DNA from 2 places in the Micromonospora sp. DT233 genome. Region 1 is predicted to be linked to the other one. Evidence: riboswitches for the same ligand, from Rfam matches in the RefSeq annotation. Region 1 holds a riboswitch; the other holds the start of a gene.
What was found. Region 1 has a riboswitch for thiamine pyrophosphate ahead of ACLQ2V_RS26310 (ECF transporter S component). Riboswitches for the same ligand answer to the same signal wherever they lie in the genome.
Positions count from the first base shown of each region.

Region 2: linked by a shared signal. The riboswitch ahead of thiE (thiamine phosphate synthase) and the one ahead of ACLQ2V_RS26310 (ECF transporter S component) in region 1 are both predicted to bind thiamine pyrophosphate.

Region 1 is NZ_JBNCLB010000019.1:11,136-14,530, reverse strand. Features, by position in the region: gene ACLQ2V_RS26315 (ABC transporter ATP-binding protein) at 1-1,119, opposite strand, end outside; gene ACLQ2V_RS26310 (ECF transporter S component) at 1,220-1,807, opposite strand; TPP riboswitch at 1,887-1,992, opposite strand; gene ACLQ2V_RS26305 (alpha/beta fold hydrolase) at 2,147-2,977, shown strand; gene ACLQ2V_RS26300 (sugar isomerase domain-containing protein) at 3,081-3,395, shown strand, end outside.
Region 2 is NZ_JBNCLB010000001.1:365,120-368,514, reverse strand. Features, by position in the region: gene ACLQ2V_RS01700 (ABC-F family ATP-binding cassette domain-containing protein) at 1-46, shown strand, start outside; gene ACLQ2V_RS01695 (nucleotidyltransferase domain-containing protein) at 43-849, shown strand; gene ACLQ2V_RS01690 (aldo/keto reductase) at 923-1,867, shown strand; TPP riboswitch at 1,961-2,070, shown strand; gene thiE (thiamine phosphate synthase) at 2,062-2,688, shown strand; gene thiO (glycine oxidase ThiO) at 2,682-3,395, shown strand, end outside.

The DNA of each region.
Region 1 (3,395 bases):
CGTCACCGCCGCCTCCGGCTGGCCGGTGCGGCGTGGCCCGAGGGCCAGCTCGTCGTAGACCGTGTCGGTGACGAACTGGTGCTCCGGGTTCTGGAAGACCGACCCGATCCGGCGGGCCAGGGCGGGGGCCCGCCAGCGGTGCGGGGGAGTGCGGGCGTCCCGGCCGGCCAGCTCGGCGCTCGCCGCCACCCGGCCGGCCCCGGGGCGGAGCAGGCCGCCGAGCAGCAGGGCCAGGGTGGACTTGCCGGCCCCGTTGGGGCCGAGCACGGCGAGCGCCTCGCCGGCGCGTACCGCCAGGTCGGTGGGGGCGAGGCGGGGCGGCAGGGCGAGCCGGTCGGCGGTGAGCAGCAGCTCGCCGGGGGCCGCGGTGGCGTGCCGGGGCGGCACGGTCCGGCCGGGCACCCAGACCCCGTCGGCGGCGAGGGCGTCGCCGTGCGCGGCGAAGACCGCCTCCGGCGGCCCGTCGGCGCGGACCCCGCCGCCCGGTTCGAGGACCACCACCCGGTCGACCAGCGGCAGCGCCTCGGCGATCCGGTGCTCCACCAGGATCAGCGTGGTGTCGTCGTCGAGGGAGTCGGCGACCGCGCGGCGGATCAACGCCGCGCCGGCCGGGTCGAGGTTGGCGGTCGGCTCGTCGAGCAGCAGCAGCCCCGGCCGCAGGGCGAGCGCCCCGGCCAGGGCGAGGCGCTGCTGCTCCCCGCCGGAGAGGGCGGCGGTCGGCCGGTCCCGCCGGTACGGGAAGCCGACCCGGCGCAGCGCCTCGTCCACCCGGGGCCAGATCTGCTCGGCGGGCACGCCCCGGTTCTCCAGCCCGAACGCCACGTCGTCGCCGCTGCGGGCCATCACGAGCTGGGTCTGCGGGTCCTGGAAGACGATGCCGACCCGCTCCCGGTCCTTGCGGGGGTCCACCCCGTCGACCTCGACGGTCCCCTCCTGCTCGCCGGAATCCTCGGGCAGCAACCCGGCCAGCGCCGCCAACAAGGTGCTCTTGCCGGCCCCGGAAGCCCCCAGCAACAACACCCGCTCCCCCCGCTCGACCCGCAGCTGCACCCCCCGCACGGCCCACCCCCGCCGCCCGGCATGCCGCCACCCGAAGTCGCGTAGAACCACCGCCCCCACGCCGCCCCCTCCCAAGACCAGCCTCGGTGATCAAGAGGTTTGCGTCAGCTGAACCCGTCCGGCTGACGCAAACCTCTTGATCAACAGGATTCGATCGGGGTCAGATGAGGGTGCGTTCTTGGGCGGCGGGGAAGCGGTCCAGGACGCCGGTGCGCGCCAGGGCTCGGGTCAGGGCCCAGCCGCCGGCGCCGGCGATGGCCGTTGCGCTGACGATGGTGAGCAGGGCGTACGGGATGCGGTAGCTGGTCAGGGCGGTCTCGACGTTCCAGACGAAGAAGTCGAACAGGGCGGCGCCGAGGCCGGTGAGCGCCCCGGCCAGCAGCGCGCTGGGCAGCCGGAACGAGCGGTAGCGGAACGCGGCGAAGGCCAGCTCGGCCCCGAGGCCCTGGACCAGGCCCTGCGGGATCACCGTGCCGGCCCACTGGCTGCCCAGCAGGGCGGAGAGGACGGCGGCGACGGTCTCGCAGTACAGGGCGGCCCCCGGCTTGCGGATGACCAGGCCGCCGACCACGGCCGGCATCAGCCAGACCCCGTAGAGCAGGGTCTGCGCGGGTGGGAAGAAGGCGAACGCCCCCTCGGTGGCGCTCCAGACCAGGCCCCAGGCCCAGAAGACGACGCCGAAGGCGACGGCGATCACCGAGGCGACCACGATGTCGATGGTGCGCCACCGATTGTCGGTGTTGTTCATGATTGCTCCCAGTTCGTGAGTGAACCAGGAGAAGACGCACGCCGCCCCCGGTGCCCAGGTGGGACCGGACGGCGGCGCGGCTGGAGGTCGACCGAACTCCCTGCGCTGGCATTACCCAGATCAGGTTCGAGGGTCTGCGGGCGGTGCCCGCACTCTCAGCGCTGTGCGCTCCCCTGTCGGATATGAAGTTGTCTCGCCGACGCTAACACCCGGCAGATCACCCGGCAAAGTGATCCTTCGCGCCCCCACCGCCCGGGCCGCCGAAGACACCCGGCAGAGACGGTGCGCCGGGGAAATCGGCACGGGTGCGCGCCGACCGCCGTGGGTAGGCTGCCGACCATGCAGGTGCAGGCGCGAGGGCTGACGTTCGAGGTGCGCAGCGGCGGGCCGGCCGACGGCGTGCCGGTGCTGCTGCTGCACGGTTTCCCGCAGCACGCGGGCGAGTGGGACGAGGTGACGCCCGCGCTGCACGCCGCCGGGCTGCGCACGTACGCGCCGGACCAGCGCGGGTACTCGCCGCTGGCCCGGCCCGGCGCCGTCGAGGCGTACCGGATTCCGGAGCTGGTCGCCGACGCGGCGGCCCTGCTCGACGCGCTGGGCGTCGGCGCGGCGCACCTGGTCGGGCACGACTGGGGCGCGATCGTGGCCTGGGGGCTGGCCGCCGCCCACCCCGACCGGGTGCGCACCCTCACCGCCGTCTCGGTCCCGCACCCCGCCGCGATGGCGCACGCGCTGGCCACCGACCGCGAGCAGAAGGCCCGCTCGGCGTACATCGGGTTGTTCCGCAGGCCGGGCACGGCCGAGCGGGTGCTGCTGGCGCTGCGCTCCGCCGCCCTGCGCCGGCTGCTCGGCGGGGTCGGCGACGCCGACCGGGTCGCCCGGTACGCCGAGCCGATGCGCGAGCCCGGCGCGCTGACCGCCGCCCTGAATTGGTACCGGGCGATGTCGCGGGCCGACCTGGCGGCGGTGGGGCCGGTGTCGGTGCCGACCACCTTCGTCTGGAGCGACAAGGACGTGGCCATCGGCCGGACCGCCGCGCAGGCGTGCGGCGACCACGTCACCGGGGAGTACCGCTTCGTCACCCTCGCCGGGGTGTCGCACTGGATCCCCGACGCGGCCCCCGGCCCGCTGGCCGAGGCGATCCTGGCCCGCACGGGCGGCGCGCGGTGACCGGGCCCGCCCGCCGCGGGTCCAGCGGTTTTCGCCCCCGGGCGGCAGCGGTGGGCCGGCTCTACGATCGTGACGCCCGCTGGGCGCGACGGACGGAGGACACATGACGGTGAGCGCCGAGGACTACCTCGCGGTGGTGACGGAGACGATCGGCCGGGTGTCGGCCAGCCAGCGGGAGGCGGTGGGCCGGGCGGCCGACCTGATCGCCGACGCGCTGCGGGCCGACGGGGTGATCCACGCCTTCGGCACCGGCCACTCCGAGGCCCTCGCCATGGAGATCGCCGGACGGGCCGGTGGCCTGGTGCCGACCAACCGGATCGCCCTGCGCGACCTGGTGCTGCGCGGCGACGCCCCGGCGGACGTGCTGGGCCCGCTGCTGGAACGGGACCCGTCAGTGGCCCACCGCCTCTACGAGCTG
Region 2 (3,395 bases), on a different contig from region 1:
CGGCGAGGTCGTGGAGACCCCCGAGCCGGTCTGGGACGTCAGGTGATCGACGACGAGCTGGTCGGCCGGCTGCTGGCGGTCGACGGGGTGGTGGCGGTGGCGCTCGGCGGCAGCCGGGCCCGGGGGGAGCACCGGCCCGACTCCGACTGGGACCTCGGGCTCTACTACCGGGGCGAGCTGGACGTGCCGGCGCTGCGGGCCGTGGCCGCCTCCGTCGCCGACGACGAGACCGAGCTGACCGCCCCCGGCGGCTGGGGCCCCTGGGTGGACGGCGGCGGCTGGCTGCGCGTCGGCGGCACGGCGGTGGACTGGCTCTACCGGGACCTCGACCGGGTGCACCGGGTCTGGGCCGACTGCCGGGCCGGCCGGTACACCGTCGGCGTGCAGGCCGGGCACCCGCTCGGCTTCTACTCGCACGCCTACGCCGGTGAGGTGGCGCTGTGCCGGGTGCTCGGCGACCCGACCGGCGAGCTGACCGCGCTGCGGGCGCGGGTCGGGGCGTACCCTCCGGCGCTCGCCGCCGCCCTGGTCGCCGGCGGGTGGGAGGCCGGCTTCCTGCTGGCCGCCGCCGCGAAGGGCGCGGCGGCGGGGGACTGCGGGTACGTCGCCGGCTGCCTGTTCCGGGCGGTCGGGGTGGTCGTCCACGCCCTGCACGGCCGCGCCGGGCGGTGGCTGATCAACGAGAAGGGCATGATCGCCTCGGCCGGTCGGCTGCCGGGCGCGCCGGTGGACTTCGCCCGCCGGGCGCAGGGGCTGCTCGGCGCGGTGGGCCGGACCCCGGCCGAGCTGGCCGACACGGTCGCCGACGCGCGCCGGCTGGTCGCCGAGGCGCTCGACGCCCCGGTGTGACCTGCGTCGCATCCGGCCCCGTCCCGCCCCGGGCGACGGTCCGGGACCGGCATAGGCTCAAAACGTGACTGAGATGACGTATCGCCGGCTGGGCGACTCCGGCCTCGTGGTGTCCACGGCCGGGCTCGGCTGCAACAACTTCGGCAGCAGGCTCGACCTCGACGGCACCCGGGCGGTGGTCGACGCCGCCCTCGACGCCGGCATCACCCTCTTCGACACCGCCGACCTGTACGGCAAGCAGCCCGGCGACTCCGAGGAGCTGCTCGGCCAGGCGCTGAAGGGCCGCCGCGACGACGTGGTGGTGGCCACCAAGTTCGGCATGGACGTCGACGGGCTCAACGGCCCGGACTACGGCGCCCGAGGGGCCCGGCGCTACATCGCCCGCGCCGTCGAGGGGTCGCTGCGCCGGCTCGGCACCGACCACATCGACCTCTACCAGCTGCACCAGCCCGACCCGGGCACCCCGATCGACGAGACCCTCGCCGCCCTGGACGACCTGGTCCGCGCCGGCAAGGTCCGCTACCTCGGCAACTCCAACTTCGCCGGCTGGCAGATCGCCGACGCCGACTGGGTCGCCTCCTCCACCGGGCGGGCCCGGTTCATCAGCGCGCAGAACCACTACTCGCTGCTGGAACGGGGCGTCGAGGCGGAGGTGATCCCCGCCTGCGAGCGCTTCGGGCTGGGCATGCTGCCGTTCTTCCCCCTGGCCAACGGGCTGCTCACCGGCAAGTACAAGCGCAACGAGGCACCCCCGGCCGGCAGCCGGCTCGCCGGCGGTGGCCGGTACGCCGAGCGCCTGGCCGCCGCCCGGTGGGACACCATCGAGGCGCTGGAGGCGTACGCCGCCGAGCGGGGGATCAGCCTCCTCACGGTGGCCATCGGCGGGCTCGCCGCCCGTCCGGCGGTGGCCTCGGTGATCGCCGGCGCCACCACCCCGGAGCAGGTACGGGCCAACGCGGCGGCCGTCGCCTGGCAGCCCACCGACGCCGACCTGGAAGCCCTCGACGCCCTGCTCTGACGGGCGACGGGCCCGGCCTTCGCGGCGGCCCCCTGGCCACCCCACGGGGCCGCCCCCCTTGGCGGGACGGGCGATCCGTCGTACGGTGACACGCAACTGACCCACGGGAGCCCGGTGCACCGGGCTGAGAGGGGGGCTGAAGCCCCCGACCGTCGAACCTGATCCGGGTAATGCCGGCGCAGGGAGGAGTTGCGATGCCGTCCCTCGGCCGCCTGCACCTGATCACGGACACCCGCCCGGGGCGCGACCCGCTCGCCGTGCTGCGGGCCGCGCTGCCGCTGGCCCGCGCCGAACTGGTCGTCCAGGTCCGCGTCCAGGACGACGCCACCGACCGCGAGGCGTACGACCTGGCCCGCCGGGTGCTCCGGCTCTGCCTGCCGTACGGGGCGACGTGCCTGGTCAACGACAGGCTGCACGTGGCGCTCGCGGTGGGCGCCGCCGGCGGGCACGTCGGCGCGGACGACCTCCCCGTGGTGGCGGCCCGGCGGGTCCTCGGCCCCGCCGCCACGCTCGGCGCGACCGCCCGGGCACCGGGGCCGGCCGCCGAGGCGGTCGCCGCCGGGGCGGACTACCTGGGCGTGGGCCCCTGCCACCCGACCCGGAGCAAGGCCGGGCTGCCGGACCCGATCGGCCCCGCGGGCGTCCGCGCGGTCGCCGAGGCGGTCGACGTGCCGGTGATCGCGATCGGCGGGGTGACCGCGACGCGGGTTGCGGCGCTGCGCGCCGCCGGGGCGTACGGGGTGGCGGTGGTGGGGGCGATCTCGGACGCCGCCGACCCGGGCCGGGCGACGGCCGAGCTGCTCGGCGCGCTGACGTGCTGACCGCCGAGGGCGATGTCGACGTGGCGGTGGTGGGCGCGGGACCCGTCGGACTGGCGGTGGCGTGGCGGTGCGCCGCTCGCGGGCTGCGGGTCGTCGTGCACGACCCGGCCCCCGGGTCGGGCGCGTCGCACGTCGCCGCCGGGATGCTGTCGCCGGTCGCCGAGGCGTACTTCGGCGAGCACGAGCTGACCGGGCTGCTGGCCGCCTCCGCCGCCCGCTGGCCCGGGTTCGCCGCCGAGCTGGCCGAGGCCGCCGGCACGACGTTCGGTTACCGCACCGACGGCACCCTCGTCGTCGGGCTGACCGGCGACGACCTGGCGCAGGCCCGTCGACTCTGGTCGTACCAGCAGGGGTTGGGGCTGCCGATCACCCCGCTGCGCCCGTCGCAGCTGCGCGACCGCGAACCGGCGCTCGCCCCCCGGGTGCGCGGCGGCGCCATCGCCCCCGGCGACCACCAGGTCGACCCCCGGCGACTGGTCGCGGCGCTGCGGGTCGCCGCCGAGCGGGCCGGCGCCACCCTGGTCACCGGGGCGGTCGACCAGCTCTCCGACCTGGCTGCCAGGGTGACCGTCGTCGCCGCCGGCTGCCACGCGGCGGCGCTCACCGGGCTGCCGATCCGGCCGGTGAAGGGGCAGATCCTGCGGCTCCGCGCGCCCGGCGGCGCTCCGCCGGGCTTCCGGCACGTCATCCGGGGGTACGCCGACGGC